Regions from separate parts of the Clostridium budayi genome, predicted to be linked through region 3. Evidence: predicted binding sites of a transcription regulator. Region 3 holds the regulator's gene; each other region holds the start of a gene.
What was found. Region 3 encodes Rex, which represses fermentation and respiration genes when NADH is low (regulators of the CRP and FNR family bind a similar motif). Its sites were predicted from a motif close to ATTGTTAANNNNTTAACAAT; they were not measured.
Positions count from the first base shown of each region.

Region 1: ACZ5TJ_RS12775 (acetyl-CoA C-acetyltransferase) is a predicted target of Rex. The motif match lies at 6,595-6,614, and genes of this name have one in related genera.
Region 2: ACZ5TJ_RS02580 (DUF969 domain-containing protein) is a predicted target of Rex. The motif match lies at 2,140-2,159, and genes of this name have one in related genera.

Region 1 is NZ_AP042456.1:2,650,282-2,658,798, reverse strand. It holds gene prmC (peptide chain release factor N(5)-glutamine methyltransferase) at 1-1,457, shown strand, start outside; gene prfA (peptide chain release factor 1) at 1,507-2,592, shown strand; gene ACZ5TJ_RS12805 (hypothetical protein) at 2,656-3,243, shown strand; gene ACZ5TJ_RS12800 (L-threonylcarbamoyladenylate synthase) at 3,261-4,304, shown strand; gene ACZ5TJ_RS12795 (low molecular weight protein arginine phosphatase) at 4,323-4,775, shown strand; gene rpiB (ribose 5-phosphate isomerase B) at 4,851-5,300, shown strand; gene upp (uracil phosphoribosyltransferase) at 5,317-5,946, shown strand; gene ACZ5TJ_RS12780 (deoxycytidylate deaminase) at 6,007-6,501, opposite strand; gene ACZ5TJ_RS12775 (acetyl-CoA C-acetyltransferase) at 6,716-7,894, shown strand.
Region 2 is NZ_AP042456.1:547,541-556,057, forward strand. It holds gene pcp (pyroglutamyl-peptidase I) at 1-408, opposite strand, end outside; gene ACZ5TJ_RS02575 (DUF979 domain-containing protein) at 486-1,418, opposite strand; gene ACZ5TJ_RS02580 (DUF969 domain-containing protein) at 1,443-2,105, opposite strand; gene ACZ5TJ_RS02585 (immunoglobulin-like domain-containing protein) at 2,377-2,769, opposite strand; partial or broken gene ACZ5TJ_RS02590 (glycosyl hydrolase family 18 protein) at 2,776-4,587, opposite strand; gene ACZ5TJ_RS02595 (radical SAM protein) at 4,934-6,319, shown strand; gene ACZ5TJ_RS02600 (hypothetical protein) at 6,483-6,782, shown strand; gene ACZ5TJ_RS02605 (signal peptidase I) at 7,397-7,921, shown strand; cyclic di-GMP riboswitch class II at 8,052-8,135, shown strand; cyclic di-GMP riboswitch class II at 8,180-8,263, shown strand; gene ACZ5TJ_RS02610 (BsaA family SipW-dependent biofilm matrix protein) at 8,349-8,517, shown strand, end outside.
Region 3 is NZ_AP042456.1:2,776,352-2,784,868, forward strand. It holds gene ACZ5TJ_RS13445 (phospholipase C) at 1-607, opposite strand, end outside; gene ACZ5TJ_RS13450 (3-hydroxybutyryl-CoA dehydrogenase) at 756-1,604, opposite strand; gene ACZ5TJ_RS13455 (electron transfer flavoprotein subunit alpha/FixB family protein) at 1,639-2,637, opposite strand; gene ACZ5TJ_RS13460 (electron transfer flavoprotein subunit beta/FixA family protein) at 2,658-3,437, opposite strand; gene ACZ5TJ_RS13465 (acyl-CoA dehydrogenase) at 3,454-4,593, opposite strand; gene ACZ5TJ_RS13470 (short-chain-enoyl-CoA hydratase) at 4,659-5,441, opposite strand; gene ACZ5TJ_RS13475 (redox-sensing transcriptional repressor Rex) at 5,700-6,344, opposite strand; gene ACZ5TJ_RS13480 (phosphatase PAP2 family protein) at 6,752-7,591, shown strand; gene ACZ5TJ_RS13485 (heavy metal translocating P-type ATPase) at 7,631-8,517, opposite strand, start outside.

The sequences.
Region 1 (8,517 bases), 130 kb from region 3:
GTTTTACTATGATTGTTTCATTTATAATATCAGCATTTTTATTTATTGCAGTACCAACTGGAGTAGCTTCATTATTTAAGAATATTGGAGCATCGGATATAGTTTTAAATATTATAGAAGCTTTTATAAGAATATCAATATTACTATTATATATGGTTATAATAAGTAAACTTGAAGATATTTATAGATTATTCCAATATCATGGTGCAGAACATAAGACAATCTTCTGTTATGAAAGTGAAGAAGAATTAACGGTTAGTAATGTTAAAAAGCATAGTAGATTTCATCCAAGATGTGGGACTAACTTCTTATTTTTAATAATGTTTGTAAGTATAATTGTATTTGCATTCACAGGATGGGGAAGTTTTTTAGAAAGATTTTTAATAAGGATAATATTAATTCCTGTAATATCAGGTATAACATATGAACTTATAAAATGGCTTGGAAAATCAGATAGTAAAATATCAAAAATAATTGCAGCTCCAGGACTAAAACTTCAAGAATTAACAACAAAAGAGCCAGATGATTCACAAATAGAAGTTGCAATAGCAGCCCTTAGAGCAGCAGAAGGTTTACCGGAGGAAAAAATGGCAATAGATAAACTTTTAGAAATTGGAACAAAGACACTTAAAGAAGTTAATATAGATACAGCAAGATTAGATGCTACAATTTTATTAGAACATGTAATAGGAAAAGATAGAGTTTACTTATTAACTCATGGAGATGAAAAAGTAAGTAATGATGATAAGAAAAAATATCTACAATTAATAGAAGATAGAAAAAATAAGATGCCAATAAAATATATTACACATTCAGTTGAATTTATGGGAATAGAACTTTATGTTGAAAAAGGTGTTTTAATTCCTAGGGGAGATACGGAAGTATTAGTAGAAGAAGTACTTAAACATATAAATGAAGATGAAAGTTTAAATGTATGCGATCTTTGCTCAGGAAGTGGAGCTATTGGGATAGCACTTTGTGATTTTAGAAAACATATAAATGTAGATTCTATTGATTACTTTGAAACACCTGAGAAGGTTACTTTAAAAAATATAGAAAAATGCAACTTAGAAGATAGAATGACTTTCATAAAAAGTGATTTATTAAAGGAAGCAATAAATTTAGGAAAGAAATATGATATAGTTGTTTCAAATCCTCCATATATAAAGGAAGAAGAAATTAAAACTTTAATGGATGATGTAAAAGATTATGAGCCACATACAGCACTAAGTGGTGGAGATGATGGTCTTATATTCTATAGAAGAATAGTTTCAGAAAGTAAAGAAGTCCTTAAAGGAAAAGGTATATTAGCCTTTGAAATTGGATATGATCAAGGAGAAGAGGTTAAAAAACTTATGGAAGATAACAACTTCGAGAGTGTTAAGGTAATAAAAGATTTAGCGGGACTTGATAGGGTTGTTATAGGAAATTTAAGGATTGTTGAAAAAGAAAGATAATATGTGATATAATACTTAAATATGAAATTAGATAGTACGGAGTGATAAAATGTTATTAGATAAATTAGCATTCATAGAAAATAAATATGATGAATTATCAGTAAAGATTAGTGATCCTTCAATTATGGCTAACCAAAATGAATGGAGAAAGCTATGTAAAGAACACGCTGATCTAGAAGTTATAGTAGCAGCTTACAAAGAATACAAAAAAGTTATTGAAGATTTACAAGATAACAAAGAAATGCTTGAACTTGAATCAGATAAAGAAATGAAAGAAATGCTTCATGAAGAAATAAATTCTTTAAAAGAAAGAGAAGCAGAATTAGAAACTCAAATACAAATATTATTATTACCAAAAGACCCTAATGATGATAAGAACGTATTTGTTGAAATCAGAGCAGGTGCAGGTGGAGAAGAAGCAGCACTATTTGCAGCAAATCTTTTCAGAATGTATACAAGATATGCTGAAAATAATAGATGGACAGTTGAACTTATGAGTACAAATGAAACTGGAATAGGTGGATTTAAAGAAGCTGTATTTATGATTAAGGGTAACGGAGCTTATTCAAAGCTTAAATACGAAAGTGGAGTTCATAGAGTTCAAAGAGTTCCAGATACAGAATCAAGTGGTAGAATTCATACTTCAACAGCAACAGTTGCAGTTTTACCGGAAGTTGATGATGTAGAAGTAGAAATAAATGACAAGGATATTAAGTTTGATGTATTCAGAGCTTCAGGTAATGGAGGACAATGCGTTAATACAACAGACTCAGCCGTAAGACTTACTCACCTTCCAACTGGAATAGTTATTTCATGTCAAGATGAAAAATCACAGCTTAAGAACAAAGAAAAAGCTATGAAAGTCTTAAGAGCAAGATTATTTGAATTAGCAGAAGCTGAAAGAGCAGCTGGAATAGCTGAAGATAGAAAATCTCAAGTTGGTACTGGAGATAGAAGTGAAAGAATAAGAACATATAACTACCCACAAGGTAGAGTAACTGATCACAGAATAGGATTAACTCTTTACAAATTAGAGTCATTCTTAGATGGAGATATAGATGAAGTTATAAATGCTCTTATAACTGCTGACCAAGCTGAAAAAATGAAGCAAATGGGAAATACAGAAGAAATGTAATTTAATTTTAAAAAAGCCTTGCATTAAAAATGTAAGGCTTTTAGAATATATAAAGGGGTAATTATGGATATTTATAAAGCATTAAAAAAAGAAAAAAAATCAATAAAAAGATTCTATATATTAATGATAACCCTAGCAATATTCTTACCAACAGTATTATGGCTAACTAGTATAATAAATAATTTCTTTATAATATATTTATTAGTTTTAGAATGTTTAATATTACTTGCTATTTTAAAGAAGTGGGATAGTACTAAACTAGAATTCAAATATAAAAATAATAAGTTAAGATTTGTAAGTGGGTTATTTAATAGAGGATGTCTAATAATTTGCGATAAAATTGTCATTGTTCATGCAGAGGGTATGGAAGATGACATGAGAATAATATTAGTTAGTAAAGGAAGAATTAGAAACAGGGGGATGAAGCCTGTGACTAAAGCTTTCTTAAAAAGATATCCTGAAATAAACGAAGAATATACAAGAATAAAAAGGATAGAAGAAGAAGAAATTTATTATTTCCAAATAATAAAAAAAGGTGGACTTAAAAAATATCCATTACTAAATGAGATATTTACATATTGCGTTAAAGCACATTATACAGAAAACTGTGTTGAAAATATAAAAATTGCCAGAGGGCAAACTTTAAATTAGGAAAGAAGGATATAGCCTTGGAAACAAAAATTGCTATTACAAATGAGGATAATATTAAAGAATGTATAAAAGAAGCGGCAGAAGTCATAAAAAATGGTGGAGTTGTTGCATTTCCAACAGAAACAGTATATGGTCTAGGCGCAAATGCATTAAAAGAAGAGTGTGTTAAAAAAATATTTGTAGCAAAAGGAAGACCACAGGATAATCCATTAATAGTACATGTTGCATCAAAAAATATTGATGAGTATGTGAAAAATATACCGGATGTAGCAAATAAACTTATTGATAAGTTTTGGCCAGGTCCATTAACTTTAATATTAGAAAAAAGAAATATAATACCTATGGAAACTAGTGCAAACTTAGATACAATAGGAATTAGAATGCCATCTAATAAAATAGCTATGGAACTTATAAAAGAATCAGGTGTTCCAATAGCAGCACCATCTGCTAATATAAGTGGAAGACCAAGTCCTACTAATATAGAAAGATGTGTTGAAGACTTAAAAGGAAGAGTCGATTATATATTAGGTGGAGAAATTAGTGAAGTTGGTTTAGAATCAACAATAGTAGATTGTACAGTATATCCTCCTATGGTTTTAAGACCAGGTGGAATAACTTTAGAAATGCTTAGAGAAGTTGATGAAAATATTGAAATTGACAAGGGATTATTAAACAATTCTAAAGAATTTAAGCCTAAAGCACCAGGAATGAAGTATAGACATTATGCTCCTAATGCAAAATTAAAAATTATAAGAGGAAATAACAAAAAAACTATTGAAAAAATTAACGAAATGGTACAAAATTATATAGATGAAGAAAAAAGCGTAGGAATATTAACTACGAAGGAAAATAGCAGCAAATATCCAAATGGAAAAGTTGTTATTTTAGGAGAAGAAAATAACTTAGAAGAAATTGCATCAAATTTATTCAATGCCCTTAGAGAATTTAATGATTTAGGAGTAGACATAATACTTGCTGAAGCATTTAATGAAGAAGGTATTGGAGTTGCGATAATGAATAGATTAAACAAAGCAGCAGGTTACGATATTATAGATGTATAATTGTTTGGAGGTTTTTTTATGAAGGTGCTTTTCGTATGTACAGCAAATACATGTAGAAGCCCAATGGCAGAGGAAATATTTAATAAATTAAATACTGATCCAAGATTTGTGGCAAAATCAGCTGGAATTACAATAGTTCCAGGTAGCTTTGTGTCCGAAAATTCAGCAGAGCTATTAAAGAAAGAATTAAATATAGATGTAAAATATAAAGAAGCTATCCAATTAAACGAAAATTTGATAGATAGATCAGATATTGTTTTAACTATGACTGACTTTGGTAAAAATTTTATAAGAGAAAATTATCCAAAATATAAAGAGAAAGTATTCTCATTGTGTGAATATGCTGGCGTTAAAGGGGAAGTAACTGACCCTTATGGCAGCACAATTTCTGTTTACAATAATATTTATAAAGAATTAGAAGGTATAGTATCCTTATTATTAGCTAAATTAAAGAAAGATGGAAGTGTGTAATATTTTTATTACATGCTACTACTTTCTTTTTTTATAAATTAAAATCAATTAATTATTATATTTGGAGGTGGCGTTATGAAGATAGCATTAGGTTCAGACCATGGTGGATTTAAGCTAAAGAATGAAATAATTTCATATTTAAAAGAAAATGGATATGAAATAAAAGATTTCGGTACATATACTACGGAATCATGTGATTATCCAGAATATGCAGAAAAGGTAGCAGAAGCAGTCGCTAATAAAGAATTCGATTTTGGTATATTAGTTTGTGGAACTGGAATAGGAATTAGTATGTCAGCAAACAAAGTTCCAGGAATAAGAGCAGCTTTATGTAGTGATACATTTAGTGCACATGCAACTAGAGAACACAATAATGCAAACATACTTGCATTAGGAGAAAGAGTTGTAGGACCAGGTCTTGCAATTGATATAGTTAAAACATTCTTAAATTCTGAATTTGAAGGTGGAAGACACCAAAATAGAATAGATAAAATTTCAGAAATAGAAAAAAAATATAATAAATAAATTGGAGGAATAAAAAATGAGTAAAGTTACAGAAATCAATCACCCATTAATATTACACAAATTAGCTTTTATAAGAAGCAAGAATACAGGTTCAAAGGACTTTAGAGAATTAGTATCAGAAGTTTCAATGTTAATGGCATATGAAGTTACAAGAAACCTTCCAACTGAAAGTGTTGAAATAGAAACACCAGTATGTAAGACAAGATGTAAAGTGTTAGCTGGAAAGAAACTAGCGATAGTACCAATACTAAGAGCAGGTCTTGGAATGGTAGATGGTGTTTTAAAATTAATACCAGCAGCTAAGGTTGGTCATATAGGTCTATATAGAGATGAAGAAACGCTACAACCAGTTGAATATTTCTGTAAGTTACCTCAAGATATAGCTGAAAGAGAAATTATTGTTGTAGATCCAATGCTTGCTACTGGTGGATCAGCTGTAGATGCATTAACTATGCTTAAAAACAGAGGAGCTAAGTACTTAAAACTTATGTGCTTAATCTCATCACCAGAAGGAATAAAAGCAGTAAAAGATGCACATCCAGATGTTGATATATTCGTTGCTGAAATAGATGAAAAATTAAATGAAAATGGATATATAATGCCAGGTCTTGGAGATGCTGGAGATAGATTATTTGGAACAAAATAATTTTAATATATAATAAAAGCTCCTTATTTAAGGGAGCTTTTATTTTTTTTATTAAAGAAATTATATATTATTTACGTCAAATGATAATTCAATTTTATCTACAGATGGTTTTAATTGAGTAAGTTTAACTCCAGCAGATTCAAACATTCTCTTTGAAGCTTTTACAATATCAGTATCAGCATATTTATTACTTAAGTATATAACTTCTTTTATTCCACATTGAATTATAGCTTTTGCACATTCATTACAGGGAAATAATGCTACATAAAGTTTAGCATTTTCTAAAGAAACACCTCTGTTATTAAGTATTGCATTTAATTCAGCATGTACTACGTAAGGATATTTAGTTTCTAAAAATTCTCCTTCTCTTTCCCATGAATAATCATCATCAGAACAGCCAAATGCAAATCCGTTATAACCAACAGAAAGTACTCTGTTAGTAGGACTTACAATACATGCACCTACTTGAGTACTTGGATCTTTACTACGTTTAGCAGATAATAAAGCTAATCCCATAAAGTATTCATCCCAAGATATAAAATCAGTTCTTTTCATACTGAAAACTCCTTTTTTACATAATAATTTAATTATTTACTTAATTATAATATAAAATAAAGATTTTTGGGAAATATAATTATATAAAAAATAATTGTTTAAATTTTAACAAAAAACTATTGATTATTTTGGCAGTAATGCTATAATAAAAGTATGTTAAGACTTTAACAAAGATAAAGAATTTGTTAATTATATATACGGGAGGTTTTATTTCATGAAAGAAGTAGTAATAGTAAGTGCAGTAAGAACTGCTATAGGTTCTTTTGGAGGTTCTTTAAAGAACGTTCCTGCAGTAGATTTAGGAGCAACAGTTATAGAAGAAGCTGTTAAGAGAGCTGGCATTAAGCCAGAAATGGTAGAAGAAGTTTTAATGGGTAATGTTATTCAAGCAGGTCTTGGCCAAAATGTTGCAAGACAAGCAACAATAAAAGCTGGATTACCAGAAGAAGTACCAGCTATGACAATTAATAAAGTTTGTGGTTCAGGTTTAAGAACAGTTGCTTTAGCTGCTCAAATGATAAAAGCTGGAGATGCTGATATAATTGTAGCAGGTGGAATGGAAAGTATGTCACAAGCACCATACCTTTTAAAAACTGCTAGATGGGGTCAAAGAATGGGAGACGGAAAAATGGTTGATGCAATGATCAACGATTCATTATGGGACGCCTTCAACAATTACCACATGGGAGTAACAGCTGAAAACATAGCTAAAGAGTGGAACTTAACAAGAGAAGAACAAGACCAATTTGCTCTTCAATCACAATTAAAAGCTGAAAAAGCAGTAAAAGAAGGAAGATTCAAAGACGAAATAGTTCCAGTAGTAATTCCACAAAGAAAGGGAGAACCAGTAGTATTTGATACTGATGAATTCCCAAGATTCGGTTCAACAATAGAAGGATTATCAAAATTAAGACCAGCATTCATTAAAGATGGTACTGTAACAGCTGGTAATGCTTCAGGTATAAATGATGGAGCTGCTGCATTTGTAGTAATGAGCGCAGAAAAAGCTGAAAGCTTAGGATTAAAACCAATGGCTAAAATCCTTTCATACGGTTCAAAAGGATTAGATCCAGCAATAATGGGATATGGACCATTCCATGCAACTAAGAAAGCTTTAGAAGGAACTGGATTAACAGTTGATGATATGGACCTTATAGAAGCAAACGAAGCTTTCGCTGCACAAAGCTTAGCTGTAGCTAAAGATTTAAAATTCGATATGGAAAAAGTTAATGTAAATGGTGGAGCTATTGCACTTGGACACCCAGTAGGAGCTTCAGGAGCTAGAATTTTAGTTACATTATTATATGAAATGCAAAAGAGAGACGCTAAAAAAGGTTTAGCAACACTTTGCATAGGCGGCGGAATGGGAACTGCTCTTATAGTTGAAAGATAATCATATATTATATATAGAAAAGATATACTTCGTTAGAAGTATATCTTTTTTTGCTATATAAAAAATCTGCTATTATACAATATTTTTTTTATATGGTAAAATTGCAACAAACGTTTACAAAATAACTATAGCTATTTAAAAATAAAAGTATATAATTGAAAGTATATAAATTAGTGTTAAATTTAACATGTATAATAAATAAATAAAATACATAAAATTTATTTGTACCAAAAATATAATATAAAAGTAATATATTTAATTAAAATTAGTGTAAACATTAAAAAAATATAAAGAATATAATAAAATTTAAAAATCTACAAGATTATTTAAAAAATAAGGGATATATTAATGAATAAAGTATGAATAATATTAATAATATGATAATGCTTTGAATAAAGTAAAGTTGTCTAATTCAAAGTTGGTCTGACAACATAAATTTCAATTACTTACATATAAATAAAAAAACTATTAAAAATAAGAAATAGATATAAATATATTAAAAAAGAATATAAATACATTAAAAATAGTAAAAAAAAATTGTAAAGCAAAGAATTCAGAAAATTCTATCAAGTGAATAAATACTAATTATTTAATTCGTTAAATATAAAAAACGTATAAAAATA
Region 2 (8,517 bases), 790 kb from region 3:
GGCAGTATTTGAAAGGGTACTTGGAATACCATTTTCATTTAAGTGTTTAACAATACCTTTTACAGGTAAGTTTGAGAAGTATGCAGCTTTTCCATCTTCTCTTATAGGTTCATCAACTGGTTGATTACCTTCATTATCTTTAATTCTAAAATCATTTATATTAATAGCAACTCTTTCTGGAGTTATATCAAATCTTCCACCTGCTTGTCCTATGGAAATAACAATGTCAGGATTATGCTTTTTTATAGCTTCATCAATAGCTTGAAGAGATTTTTCATAAACAGTTGGAATTATAAGCTTTATAACTTCAGCGCCATTTATGTTATTTGAAACTTTATTCACAGCTTCTTGTGCTGGATTAATTTTTTCTCCACCAAACGGATCGAAACCTGTTAATAATATTTTCATTGTACATTCCTCCTAAGTTTTCTTTAAATTTTACTCCCTATATGTTTCATAAAAACTATTATTATAAAAACAATTTATTAAAATGCTAAGAAGTACATAGCAAATACATGAACTACTAATAAGATAATAGCAGTAGGTGCTTGATATTTTATTACGTCATATTGATTTTTACATTCAAGTAATGCTGATGGTACTATATTAAAGTTTGCTGCCATTGGTGTTAAAAGTGTTCCACAATATCCAGCAGTAAGTGCAAGTGCACCAACTATTACAGGATTAGCTCCTTGTGCAAGTACAAAAGGAACTCCAATTCCAGCTGTAATTACTGAAAAGGCTGCAAATCCATTTCCCATAACCATTGTAAATAATGCCATTCCAAGAACGTATGCAACTACACCAAAGAATCTATTATCTGCTGGTACAACACCTGATATATATTTAGATATGACTTCTCCAACACCAGCTTGTGTAAATAATGCTCCAAGTGCAACTAATAATTGAGGAAGCATACTTGTTGGTCCCATCTGATGAAGAAGTCTTGCACCATCGTTTACAGCTTCTTTTGGTTTAGCTTTAGTTATAATAAAGGCAGTTATTATTGCAGCTATGGCACCAACCCCTATAGCAAATTGTGATGAATTTTTAAAGTTTGTAAGAACCATAGCAACTAAAACTGCTGCAAATGCTAATACTAATGAAGGAACGAAAATCTTATTTTTGATCTTTTTAGAAGCTTTTTCACCGTCTTCTTCACTAGCCATATCATATTTTGCAAAAACAACTTGTTTTGAAAGAGTTAATAAACTTGATAATACTAATATTCCACCAACTACATTAGAAGGTAAAACTTTACCAAAAATAAATGGTAGAGAAATAAGTGCCCAGAAGGCAGCTGTAAAATATCTTTTATTTGAATCTATTGTTGTAAATGATTTATATGCTATTACAAGCATAAGTAACCCCATAATTACATAGAAAATTTCTAGCGATATATTTATAAAGTTTTGCATATAATACCTCCAATCTTTTTAAAACTATTTCTGATATTTTTTAGCCATCTTTTTATCATATAAATAGTTTTGAAGTACTGAAATTAAAAAGGCTATTACAGCCATTACTATACTAGCTTTTGCTACATCTAACGCTGTAACGTTATAGCCAAATTCAGTAAGAGTACTTGAAATTAAAAGTACACCTGAACTACCGGCAAAAAGATTTTGTCCAAAGAAATTACCATAGTTTTCAGAGGCTGCTGATAAAGCTTTTATCTTTTCTTCATCTTCCTCATCTATTTTTTCGTATTTATTAGTAGCTGCCGCTTGAGCCATTGGATTAACTAGCGGTCTAACAAATTGAGGATGTCCACTTATTCTGATTGAAAGGGCACCTGTAATTTGTCTAATTAAAGTATAGGCACTTAAAACACCACCAGTTGTAAGTTTCCCTAATTTTTTTACTAAAAATATTGCTCTTTGTCTTAGGCCATATCTCTCTAAAAGACCTATAACAGGTAGAGTTAATATAAATAGAGAAACAGCTCTGTTAGCTACAAATGATTGTCCAAGAACTGTTAATATTTCATTTAAATCCATACCAGCGACTAAGCCAGTAGCTAGTCCAGCAACTAAAACTGTAAATAGAGTTTCAATCTTAAAAACAAACCCAAGTATTACAATTAATATTCCTATTAGTTTAATCATTAACCATACTCACTCCCATATCCGTAATATAAAGGATAATTAATTAAAAATAATTTTCAGAATATTTTAATTAATTTATACCTTTTTTAAAATAATATACTATTTTGTTCACAATTTCAACATATTTTTAATAATATCGACATAAAATAAGAAAAATATAGTAATAAATGGACGAGGATTAATAGTTAAAGATTAGTTGGAGAGTTAGTTAAAAGAAAAAAATGTGGCTAAATTAGCCACATTTTTATATTCATGTTAAATTAGTAATTTATAATGCTTGCCAAGCTTCAGTAGTTCCTGGTGCTTGCCCTTGTACCCACCATTTACAAAGATACTGTTTTCCATGATATATAACTTTGTCTCCAGATGTATATATTTTACTTGGATCGTAGGTATCAGTTTGAGTAGGAGAGCCTACTGTTACTGTACAAGTTTTAGTAGTTTTAACTCCTTTGCTATTTGAAACTTCATAAGTTAGTTTATAAGTTCCAGCTTTTGAAGTATCAACAGTACCAGTTACTTTTATTTTACTTGTTAAATCACCATCAGTTTTATCAGAAGCAGTTATACCATCTAATGGGTTAAACTTATCATTAATCTTTAAATTAACATCTTTAACTCCGGAGATAACAGGAGCTTCTTTTTCTGGAACATTTGATATATTTTTACCTACAGGCTTTGCACCATTAAATGTAAGATTTCTAACACCAGAGAAGCAAAGTCCAATCATACCTTGGACTTCAATTGTTGCTCCAGGATCAATGCTTTGCCAAGCTCCACCAGTTAAAGTTACAGTAGTAAAATCTCCATTGTCCTTTAATGATGAAGTACCACCCCATGAAGATTTATATATAGCAGACTTTGGAAGGTCGAAGGAAACTTTCCAACCACCGTCTATTTTAGTATTAGTATGATTAGTTAATTTTAGGCTATAAGTGTAGTTTGGATGATCATATACTCCAGAGAAATTAGCCTCAACACCGATTTCAGGAATATCTTTTAAATCTTCATTAGTTTCTGTACATAAACCTATTTTATCTAGGCCTTCTTTTAATCTTTTAGTTAAAGTATTACCGAAAGTATATTTTCCTTCATTAACATTAGTTGAGCCTTTTACATAGTTTGGATTTTCTCCATAATCACCATTCATTACCCAAATTAAAGCTCCACCTAGGTTCTTTTCTTTTATATAATTGATTCTTGCATCGATTGATTGTTCATTTTCAAATGATAGGAATACCTTTTCATTATCTTGCCATACATAAGGAACTTTACCTACGTCATCCCAATGTACTTTTAAGTTAGGATCTTTTTCTAATAAGTTTAAAACATGCCATAATGGGTTAGCGCCGGCAGGTTCTAGGTTACCGTCTCCATTTAGGTCATCACCCCATATGTTGTATTTTCCTGAGGCTGGTGTTTTACTTGTACCATGAAGTCCATTTGTTCCACCTTGAACGTTTTCCCAGCCTCTAGTATAGTATGGGATTCCCATAATTATTTTTTCAGGAGGAAGAACTCCGCGATAATATCTATATGCCCAGTCCATACAAAGTACAGGCATTAACATATTGGCAGTTTCTTTATCTGCAGGGTCTGGGTAAATGTTAGCTAAGTTTTCAACAAATTCATTCCATCCACCATGGAAATCATAAGACATAACACTTAAGAAATCTAGATATTTTGCATATTCATTTGAAGAAACGCCACCAAGTACCCATGAAGATGCAGTTACTGCAGCTGTTAATAAATAAGGTTTGTTATCTTCAGCAGAAGCTTTATCTAATTTTTCTCTTAAAGTTTTCATCATTAAATTATATCTTTCATTGATTGTTTTTCTTCTAGGTTCTGAAACATCAAAATCGTCAGGATTTCCACTTTGTGAAGTAGAGGATGGATATTCAAAGTCTATATCGACCCCATCAAAACCATATTGTCTAATGAAATCAACACATGAATTTGCAAAGGTTTCGATTCCTTCATCAGTATCTAACATAGTGTAAAAGCCTCTAGAGCCAGCCCAACCACCAACTGATATAAGTAAATCTACGTCAGGATATTGTTTTTTCATAGTTTGTAATAAATTGAAATGTCCTTTATAAGGGAGGTTTTTATCTAATTCTAAAGGTTTTCCTTTGTGTGTTATATTAATGTCTTTAAAGTCCTCTTCAATTGCAGCATGTTTATCACCAAATGCTATTTTATTTGTAGCTGGATCAACCATTGCAAATGAATATTGAATATGAGTTAGATAGTCCCACTGAAGATCACCTACATCGAAATACCCTTGGGCTTCACTTTTATAAGCCCATTCAGGGAAGTACCCAACAACTTTTCTCTCAAGCTGTTTTTCTTTTGAAACTTCTACTTTCTTTTCTTGAGTAATGGTTTTCGCAGAAACTGGAGATGTGAATGTTGAAAATGCTACGGCTGTCACTAAAAGAGAAGATAAAACCTTTTTTAGTTTGCCTTTTTTCATTTTTAGGACCCTCCTTAAATATTAAATTTTAGTACTCTCTTTTATAATATAACTTGTGGTAAATATTTACAATGGGTTTTAGTAAAAATATTAAATTTTAATGAAAAAAATTAACGACAAATTTAGTGAGAATAAAAATTTTTTAAAGAAATATGGGGAGTTAATTGCCATATTAAGAAGGAATGAATATAATATTAACAATTTTGTTAACATATTGACAATATTTTCTTAGGGGCATAGACTTAAAATAGTTGGCGCCACAGTATGAAAATATTAATTTATATTAAGTTCAGCAGGAGGCAAAACTCCCTCTGGATAAATTTATTTTATAAAGAGGTGAATTGTAATGGGAATCAAGGATACCATAACAAAAGGAACAAAAGAAGCAATAATAAAGGCTGGAGTACAAATATTAGAAAAAGATCCTGAAAATAATGTGGACAAGATATTTAGTATTATTAGAAAAGGCATAAGAGATGAATTTTCTAAAGAAGGAATAGATGAAGTAGAAAGATACTACAATGAAATACCAGTAGTACATGATTTTATTCAAGATATACTTAAAACTACAAATAAGAATTGTTTAACAAAATTCTTTGCAAACTTTGTTGGAAACTCAATGTGGTATGGAATACCAAAGAGAGAAAAAATGGGAAAAAAATTAGATACTAAAATACCATATACAATTTTAATAAGTCCATCAATGAGATGCAACTTAAGATGTACTGGATGCTATGCTGCAAACTATAGTAAAAAAGATGATATTCAATTTGAAGAAGTAGATAGATTAATAAAAGAAGCAAGAGATTTAGGGATATACTACATAGTAGTTTTAGGTGGAGAACCTTTCTTTAATGAATCAATGCTTGACATATATGAAAAATACAATGATATGTATTTCACACCATTTACAAATGGTACTTTATTTGATGAAAAACTTGCAAATAGATTAGCTGAACTTGGAAATGTTATGCCAATGTTCTCACTTGAAGGTTTTAAAGAACAAACAGAAGGTAGAAGAGGAGAAGGCGTATTTGACTCAGTTATGAAAGGAATGGATCTTTTAAGAGAAAAAGGAATACCATTTGGAGTTTCTTCAGCAACTGCTAGAAATAATATTGATATTGTAACTTCAGATAAATATATCGATATGTTAGTAGAAAAAGGTGCTAGAATGATATGGTACTTTATGTTTATGCCAGTTGGTGATGAACCTATAAAAGATATGGAACTTATGTTAACTCCAGAACAAAGATTAAAACTTGGGAAAAGAACTAGAGAAATTAGAATGAATAAAAAGATATTCCCAATAGATTTCTTTAATGATGCACCTTACGTTGGAGGATGTATTGCAGGAAAATACTACTGCCATATAAACTCTAAAGAAGATGTTGAACCATGTATTTTCTCTCATTTTGCTACTGATAATGTAAAAGGTAAACCACTTGCAGAAGTTTTCCAAAGTGCTTACTTTAAAGAATTAAGAAAGAGACAACCATATAATAAGAATTTATTAATGCCTTGTCCTATGATAGATAATCCAGAGCAAATAAGAGAAATAGTAAAGGTTACTGGTGCAAAAGCTACACATCCAAGTGCTGAACTAATGGTGACAGATAAAGAATTCATGGATAAATTAGATAATCTTGCTAATGAATTTAGTAAATATGCAGAAAAGGAATTTAAAGAAGAATTCAACGGAACAGGAAATTATGATTTCTCAAGAGGCTAAAACTAAATAAAAGGATTAATAGAAGAACCATCTAAAATAGTAGATGGTTCTTCTATTAATATAATAAATTACTTTTCAATATTAATATTGAAGATGTTAATTAATAATGTATACTTAATAGTATATTAATAAAACTACTATTATAAAGAGGAGGTACTATATCATGAGTAGTATGGAATTATATAGGGATATGATAGAGATATACAGAGAAGCGGACTTAGAATGTAACTGTAAACTTACTAACATTCTTCAAAAAATAAATAATAAAGGTGCATTATTAACAGCAAAAGAGCTTATAAGAGAAGATATAAAGGAAGATGGATTAGATGTACTAATGAAATGTGGAAGAGAAGATATATCATTAGAGAGTTTAATATTAAGCAATAAATATAAAGATTTATTTAATGATGAAGATAGAGAAATATGTAGAGATAGACTTAAGAATGCAAAAGTAGAAGAATAAAAAGTCCTAAGGGGCTTTTTTATTTTATTCATATTTAAATAAAAAAGGTGTAATAAAAAAGTACAAATATGGTACTAAAGTAATATTTTATGACAATTTGTAAATAAAGTGTTAAAAATATATTGAAATTATGAACTATATAGTATATGATTTTAAATGTAGCAACACTCAATTAAATATTCCTTATGAGGAATTTCTAAATTAATAAAATTTAACAAAGGAGGAAGTTTAGGGAGAGAGAAGTTTAATGTACTATCTAATGATAGTTTTTTATAGCAAGCATATTAAGTTAGGGTACATCTCATTATGAGATATTTCAATTATGAGATTAAAGGTTTAATGTTGCATTACTTGTGGGGGCAAGAAGCAGCAAAGTATTAAAGTATTTTATGAGAGTTTTTTCGCGATGAGGTTAAAGGGAATCGCGTGGGTTTATGGGTAAAAGAATAATATGATTATAGAGCAGTTTAGTATAAGGGAAATACTAGACTGCTTTTCGTTTATATATTTTTAATAAATTGTAAATACGTTGACATAAAATATATTATTTATATAGACTATATTATGAAGTATTTTATAATAAATTTAGATACAAATGAAAAAGAGGTATATTTATGAAGAAAAGAAAAATTAGTAGTGTTATTGGGAATTGTATATTTTATTTATTTATAATTGCTGTAATAGCAGTTTGTGCAATTAGCATTACTGGAAGCAAGGAAGGAAAACATCCTAGTATATTAGGATATAGTAGTTATTATATTTTAACTGGAAGTATGAAGCCTAATATAAATCCTGGTAGCCTAGTTATAGTAAAGAATGGTACGGATCAAGACATAAAGGCTGGAGATGTAATAACATTTCAAGGTAAAGAAGCTAACAACATAATTGTTACTCATAGAGTTAAGCAAGTTATAAATGGAGGAAAAGAATTTATAACTAAAGGGGATAACAATAATACAGTAGATCCAGTAGCTATAGAAAGAAGTCAGGTAATTGGAAAGGTAATGTTCCATATACCTTATTTAGGGGAAGTATCACAATTTATACAAAAGAATTTAGTAGTTATAATAATCATTATATTAGCTATTTTCGGAATATCTTTTGTATTAGATAAGAAAAAAGGAACAAAGAAGTCTTAATAGGCTTTTTGTTCCTTTTTGTCGAAAAGCATATAAAAATGTATAAAATGAAAACAAATATTTAATAATTTTTGAACTTTATTGATAAAAAAATATAAAAATGGTATTATTTACGTGAAAACAGTCATAAAAATTTGATAGAAGCTATGAAACATATTCTGTATATGGGCACTTGGGATATGTGGAGCTAGTAGTGCAACCGGCTAATTATTTTTATTCTAGTAATAAGTAATTAGTCTTTTTTTATGTGAAAAATAATTAAATAATAGAAGCATTGAAATATATCCTGTATATGGGCACTTGGGGTATGTGGAGCTAGTAGTGCAACCGGCTAATATACTTATTTGTAAAGCTTAGCCTATTTTTTAGGCAAAACACTTACAGAAATATCTATATTTTGAAAAAAATACAAAGGGAGAGGATACATATGAAAAAGAAAAAAATAATAAGTGTTATAGCAGCAGTAGCGGTAGTAGCGTCATTAGCGGTAGGATCATTAGCATACTTTACTTCAAAGGAAACTGTTAAAAACTCATTTAGTACAATTGGTCAAGGTAATGAAGATAAAGGCGGAGATGCTGGAATAGATATAGTAG
Region 3 (8,517 bases):
ATAAATCGTCTGTATTATACCCTGTTGTATTTAATCTATATCTATCTTTTCTTTCTTCTACATAAGTTTCAAACTTAACATGCCCAGGACTATCTACAGCAGTTACATTTGCTGCATGATATGGAGTATTTAAATCTCCAAGGTAATGCATAGCTTGTCCAAGATACCAGGTTGCTTCAGTATAATTTCCTTTTCTCCATTCATTCTTAGCAAGTGCTGTAAATTTTCTTACTTGTGATTCTGCCGTATCTGGCACTGCGTATGCGAGATACCATTTATTATCTTTAGAAAAATTATGGTCTGTATCTGGATCCCAGAAATGATCTTGATATAATTGATATGCATTTTTATCATAGTCTGGGTATGTAGACCCTAACTGAAATTTATGTAAGTTTTCCTCTAATATATTTAAATTATTTCTTATAGCCTCTGGCTCGTCTTTAGATAAATCATTTTTTAACATTTTAATAGCTTGAGTTGCAATTACTGAATGCGTCCCTGTTCCATCAGCCTTTCCATCCCATGCATATGTTTTTGTACTATATCCTATACATATAAGTCCCGTCAGTAAAGCTGTACCTAAAAGTCTCTTTATTTTTTTATTCATATTATTTTCCCCTTTTTTCTTATCTTTTGTTTAAAAATTCCTTTATATTATAAAAAATTTATTTACCTTTGACTATATTATCATAAAAAAAAGGGGGTAATAAATTACCCCCATATAAAAGTGTAGTGTAGTTATTAACTAGTTAATTTTATTTGCTGTAATCGAAGAATCCTTTTCCAGTCTTTCTTCCAAGCCATCCAGCTCTTACATATTTTCTTAATATGTTTGATGCTCTGTACTTAGTATCTCCTGTTTCGTTATATAAAACATCCATGATAGCTAAGCAAACATCTAATCCGATTAAGTCTCCTAATGCTAAAGGTCCCATTGGGTGGTTAGCACCATATTTCATAGCAGTATCTATATCTTCTGGTGAAGCAATTCCTTCTTGAAGAATGAATGATGCTTCATTTATCATTGGAATTAAGATTCTGTTTACTACGAATCCTGGCGCTTCTGCAACTTCTACAGGTTCTTTTCCGATTGCTACTGATAATTCTTTAACTGCATCGAAAGTTTCTTGGCTTGTAGCTATTCCTCTTATAATTTCAACAAGCTTCATTACTGGAGCTGGGTTGAAGAAGTGCATTCCGATAACTTTATCAGCTCTCTTAGTTGCTGATGCAACTTCTGTTATTGATAATGATGAAGTGTTTGAAGCTAAGATTGTTTCTGGCTTACAAATTTCATCTAATTCAGCGAAGATTTCTTTCTTTATTTTCATGTTTTCTATAGCAGCTTCTACAACTAAATCGCAATCAGCAGCTAAAGACATGTCAGTAGTTCCTGAAATTCTTCCTAAGATTTCTTCTTTAACTTCTTCAGTCATTTTTCCTTTAGTAACTAATCTTGAAAGATTTTTGTTGATTCCAGCGATTCCTCTTTCAACAAATTCATCCTTTATATCTCTAACTATTACTTCGTATCCTTTTTGTGCGAAAGCTTGAACGATACCAGCTCCCATAGTTCCTGCACCTAAAACAAATATCTTTTTCATTTTAAATACCCTCCTAAATTCTAAGTTGAAAGTCTTATTGAATTTCTTTAAATTGAGCAATTAATTCTGGTAATACTTTATTTACATCACCAACAATTGCATAATCTGCAAGTTTCATTATTGGAGCAGTTTCATCCTTGTTGATTGCAATAATCATGTCTGAATCTTGCATACCAGCAGCGTGTTGAATTGCTCCTGAGATACCACATGCAATGTAGATGTTAGGTCTTACAGTTTTTCCTGTTTGACCAACTTGGTAATCTCTTTCTATCCATCCTTTATCTATAGCTCCTCTTGAAGCTGCAACTGATCCACCAACTACTTCTGCTAATTCGTAAAGTTTATCAAAGTTTTCTTTACTTCCAAGTCCTCTACCACCAGCTACAATGAAGTTAGCTTCACTTATATCTTCTATTTCTTTAGCTTCTTTAACTATTTCAACAACTTTAGTTCTTATGTCTTCACTAGTTAAATTAACATTTACGTCTTCAACTATAAATTCTGCATTCTTTTCTTCGATTTTTGCGAAAACTCCAGGTCTTACAGTAGCCATTTGTGGTCTGTGATCTGGACATGCTATTGTTGCCATTAAATTACCACCAAATGCTGGTCTTGTAGCTAAAAGATCTCCATTTGAAACTTCAACATCTAATTGAGTACAGTCAGCTGTTAATCCAGTTGATAATCTAGCTGCAACTCTTGGTCCTAAATCTCTTCCTATGAAAGTAGCACCTATAAATAATATTCCAGGTTTTCTTTCTGAAGCTAATTCACAAATAACTTTTGTGTAACCATCAGTTGTGTAGTGTTCTAATAATTTATTGTCACAAACTAAAACTTCGTCTGCTCCATGTTCTCCTAAAGTGTTTGCTAAGTCTTTAATATTATGTCCTAATAATAAAGCTGTTAGCTTAACTCCTAATTTATCTGCAATTTTTCTTCCTTCGCCTAATAACTCTAATGATACTTTTTGTAATTCGCCTTCTCTTTGTTCAGCAAATACCCATACGCCTTTGTAATCTGCTATATTCATTTTAACTTACCTCCCGAAATTTAGATGTAGTGTTTTTCTTTTAATTTTCCGATAACATATTTAACTGCGTCCTTTGGACCTTCTTTAACTAATTCTCCAGCACCTTTAGCTTCCTTAGTCATTGATTTTTTAACCTTTGTTGGTGAACCTTTAAGTCCTAATTCTGCTTTATCTACATCTATATCATCTGCTGACCATATAGTTATTTCTTTGTCTTTTGTTTCGAATATTAATCCAACATTCATATATCTTGGATGATTTAATTCTTCTATTGCAGTTAAAAGACATGGTGTATTAACTTTAATTAATTCATATCCATCTTCTAATGCTCTATTTATTAATAATCCATCTTCTTCAACTTTAACATCTTGTACATAAGTTACTTGTGGAATGTTTAAGTGTTCTGCGATTTCTGGTCCAACTTGAGCTGTATCTCCATCGATCGCTTGTCTTCCAGCAAATATTATGTCATAGTCTAATCTCTTAATTGCTCCAGCTAAAGCTTTTGAAGTAGCAAGTGTATCTGCTCCAGCAAATGCTCTATCTGTTATAAGAACTGCTTCATCAGCTCCCATACATAATGCTTCTCTTAAAGCTATTTGAGCTTGAGGAGGTCCCATACTAATTACTGTAATTTTTGCTCCATTGTTTTCTTTTATTTGAAGTGCAGCTTCTAAAGCATGCTTATCTTCTGGGTTTATTATTGATGGTACACCATCTCTTATAAGTGTTCCTGTTTTTGGATCTATTTTTACTGCTGTTGTATCTGGAACTTGTTTTAAACAAACTAATATATTCATTATCTAAAGTCCTCCTCTATCTTAATATGCTTCCTGCGATAACCATCTTTTGAACTTCTGAAGTTCCTTCATATATTTCAGTTATCTTAGCATCTCTCATCATTCTTTCTACTGGATATTCCTTAGTATATCCGTATCCACCAAATAATTGTACTGCTTTAGTTGTTACTTCCATAGCTACGTCAGCTGCGAAAAGTTTAGCTCTTGCAGCATCTATTGAATATGGAATACCAGCTTGTTTATTGAAAGCTGCTTTATATACTAAGTGTCTAGCTGCTTCGATTTTAGTGCTCATTTCAGCAACCATCCATTGTAATCCTTGGAATGCTGATAATGATCTTCCGAATTGTTTTCTTTCCTTTAAGTAGCTTACAGCTTCTTCTAAAGCACCTTCTGCAATTCCTAGTGCTTGAGCTGCGATACCAATTCTACCACCATCTAGAGTCTTCATTGCGATTCCGAATCCTCTACCTTCTTGTCCGATTAAGTTTTCTTTTGGTACTATACAATTTTCCATAATAAGTTCAGTTGTTGAAGATGCTCTAATACCCATCTTTTCTTCTACTTTACCTATTGAGAATCCTGGGAAGTCTTTTTCAACTATAAATGCTGAAATTCCTTTTGTTCCCTTTGATTTATCTGTCATAGCAAATATTATGAAAGTTTCAGCAACTCCACCATTTGTTATGAATATTTTTGATCCGTTTAAAATGTAGTTATCTCCGTCTAAAACTGCAGTAGTTTGTTGTCCTGCTGCATCTGTACCAGCTCCTGGTTCAGTTAAACCGAATGCTCCGATTTTTTCTCCCTTAGCAAGTGGAGTTAAGTATTTTTCCTTTTGTGCTGGCTTACCAAATTCATTTATTAATGAAGCACATAATGAAGTGTGAGCTGATAAGATAACTCCTGTTGTAGCACATACTTTTGATAATTCTTCAACTGCTAAGATGTATGAAAGCACATCTCCGTTTGATCCGCCATATTCTTTGCTAAATGGTATTCCCATCATGCCAAGCTTAGCCATCTTTTCAACATTTTCCATTGGGAATCTTTCTGTTTCGTCGATTTCAGCTGCAATTGGTTTTACTTCGTTTATAGCGAATTCTCTAACCATTTGTCTTACTAATTCTTGTTCTCTAGTTAATTGGAAATTCATTTAAATTACCCTCCTAATCGATACACCCTAATATATTTATTAGTTATTTATAATTATTTTTTAATTTATTTATTTTGGAAGTTCTTAGCTCTTCTTTCCATGAAAGCAGTCATTCCTTCAACTTGGTCTTCTGTACTAAAACATTTTCCAAAGTCTTCTGCTTCAATCATGATAGCTTCATCTATGTTAACTTGTAATCCTCTATCAATTGCATCTTTACATAACTTAACAGCAATTGGTGCATTAGCCATTATCTTATTTGCCATTGCTTTTGCTTCTTCCATTAAGTTTTCTAAAGGTACTACTTTATTTACTAATCCTATTCTTAAAGCTTCATCAGCCTTAATCATATCGCATGTATAAATAAGTTCTTTTGCTTTTCCCGCTCCAACTAATCTTGCAAGTCTTTGAGTTCCACCAAATCCTGGAGTAATTCCAAGTCCAGCTTCTGGTTGAGCAAATTTAGCTTTTTCTGAAGCTATTCTTATATCACATGCCATTGAAAGTTCACATCCACCACCTAGAGCAAATCCTGAGATAGCAGCTATAACTGGTTTTTCTAATTTTTCTAATCTTCTAAATACCTTATTACCTAGAACTCCGAATTCTCTTCCTTGTTCTTCATTTAAGTCCTTCATTTCTGAAATATCAGCACCTGCAACAAAAGACTTTTCTCCAGCTCCTCTTAAAATAACACAAGTTATATTATTGTCTTTTTCTAGATCATCAATTACAGTATTAAGATCTTTTAATGTTTCTGAATTTAAAGCATTTAATGCTTTTGGTCTGTTGATTGTCACAATAGCTAAATTTCCTTCTTTTTCAAGAAGCACATTCTTTAATTCCATTAACAAAGCCTCCCTCTCATAATTACGAGTTTTTTCATATTTATTTATATTTATTTTTATAACCTTCAAATTTAGACATAAATTTTGCTTAAATTTAATAAAATTATTAATTTTTTCATCATTGTTAATAATATAACAAATAATATAAAAAAATAATTGAAGTCTTTCAACTTCAATTATAATTATAATACTTTGTTAAATTTTTTGCAATATAATTCTTACTTAGTATGAAAATTTTTATAAAAAACCTTTTATTTCCTAATTTTCATTGTCATATTTATCATGTAATAAATATATTAAAGTTAGTAAACTTTCACTTAAATGAACGTTTTCTACCATAACTCCTTCTGGAACTGCAAGATCTACAGGAGCAAAATTCCATATTCCATTTACTCCACCTTTTACTAATGAATCACAAACTTTTTGTGCATTAATTCTAGGTACACATATTACTCCAACATCAATATTATGTTCTTTTAAGTAATCATCTAATGTATCAATATCTTGAATTTCTACATCTCTTATTCTCATTCCTAAAAGCTTTGGATTTGCATCAAAGATTCCCTTTAAATCAAATCTCATCTTGCTAAATCTAGTGTAATTTGCAATTGCTTGCCCTATGTTACCTGCACCAATTATTACTGCATTATATTGTCTATCTAGTCCAAGAATCTTACTTATTTGATTTGTAAGTTCTCTAACATTATATCCATAACCTTGTTGTCCAAAGTCACCAAAACAATTTAAATCTTGACGTATTTGAGATGCAGTAAAACCTATTTTTTCACCCAATTCTTTTGAAGATATTCTATCAACGTCATTATTTAATAACTCATTTAAATATCTATGATATTTAGGCAGTCTTTTTATGACAGCCATAGAAATTTTCTTCTTTTTCTCCATACTGTATTCTCCTTAACTAATCTTTTTTTTAACAATGTTAATATATATTTCTAACAATTTTCTTGTTTTAAAAACTAAAACTATTACTGCTTTTTTACTCTATCTTTTTTATATTACCATAAAATCAATAAATTTATCTATTTTTATATAAAAAAAATAAAGTTTATATATAAGATTATATACCTCATACATAAACTTTATTCAAGATATAAAGCCTAATCTTGACTTTACAGCAGGAAAATCCTGCATGCTACCCTTCGTCTTTGCCTGGAAGTTTTAACGTAGTAATTATACTTAGCTTTAAAACCTTTGTCAATGGAATTACTTGTATACTGAAACCCTTGTATTTTCTTGGTTTTAAGATGTATAATCTTCTTGTTAAGAATATTTTACTTAGGAGCATTTTAATGGAAGTAATTAAATTTATACAACAATTTTCTAATCCATTTTTAGATGTATTTTTTTCTATAATCACAAATTTAGGTGGACAAACTATAGGAATTATTACATCTTTAATTTTATTTTGGTGCATTGATAAAAAACTTGGTTTTAAGTTTTTATATGCTATGTTATTTTCTTTTTCACTTAATAATATATTAAAAGGATTTTTTAATGCAAAAAGGCCTATTGGAACAGAAGGTATTATAAGTGGAGAAATTAACACGGCAACTGGAAGTTCATTCCCTTCTGGCCATTCTCAAGGTAATGCTACTGCTTTTGCCTTCCTTATGAATCAATATAGGAATAAATTTGTATGGATAGCTGGAATAGCTATGCTTATACTAGTACCACTATCTAGGCTATACTTTGGAGTACACTGGCCAATAGATGTTATTATGGGAACACTAATCGGAATACTATCAGTATTTATCTCAAATAAAATATTTGATAAATCCTTCAATAACTCTTCCTATATTATTGTTTATACTACAATTATCTTTTTAATACTTGGAGTATTTCTACCAAGTGATGATTTATTAAAAGCATTAGGTTCATTGTCAGCTTTAACTATTTCTTTATTGCTAGAAAGAAAATTTTTAAATTTTGATCCTAGAGGTACTAAAATCCAACATATAATAAAAATGCTTATAGGAGTTATGGGAGCACTTATAATTTATTTAATTATTTCTCCAATTTTAACTCATAGTATTTTTCTATTTATAAAATATTTTATATTAATATTCTGGGCTACATTTATATGTCCAATAATTTTCTTAAAATTACACTTATGTAATAAATGTATATAAAAATATTAAAAAGGAGCGTTTAATAACGCTCCTTAATTTCTACTTTAATGCTCTCATTGAATTTATAACTGCAATTAATGTAACTCCAACATCAGCAAATACTGCTTCCCACATATTTGCATCTCCAATTGTAGCTAATATTAATACTATTATTTTAATTCCAAGAGCAAAAATAATATTTTGCCATAATATTTTATTTGTTTTTCTTCCTATCTTTATAGCATTTGCTAATGCTGTTGGCTCATCCTTCATTAAAACAACGTCAGCTGCTTCAATGGCTGCATCTGAACCTATTCCACCCATTGCAACACCAACATCGGCTCTAGCAAGTACTGGTGCATCATTTATACCATCTCCAACAAATGCTAGCTTTCCTTTTCTCTCTTCTTTTAAAAGTGCTTCAACTTTTTCTACCTTATCTCCTGGAAGAAGTTCTGAATAAACATTTTCTATTCCAAGCTCACTTGCAACTGCATTTGCAACTTTTTTGCTGTCACCAGTAAGCATTACTACTTTGTTTACTCCTAAAGCTTTAAGTTCACTTATAGCTTCTTTTGAATCACTCTTAACTTCATCTGATATAATTATTGAACCCTTATATTCATTATTTACAGCAACATATACAACTGTTCCTATATAATCGTCATTTGGTACAATAATTCCATTACTACTCATAAGCTTGCTATTACCTGCAAGTATTTTCTTATCTTGAACTTGAGTTATTACCCCCTTACCTGATACTTCTTCATGATTATCAATCTTAAATTCTTCTATATCACTATTATTTGAAGCATTATATTCTTCTAATATTGATTTTGCTATTGGGTGATTTGAATATCTTTCACAAATAGCTGCATATTTTAAAAGTTCACTCTTTGAAATTCCTACGTTATTAATTTGAGTTACTTTAAAAGCTCCTTTAGTTA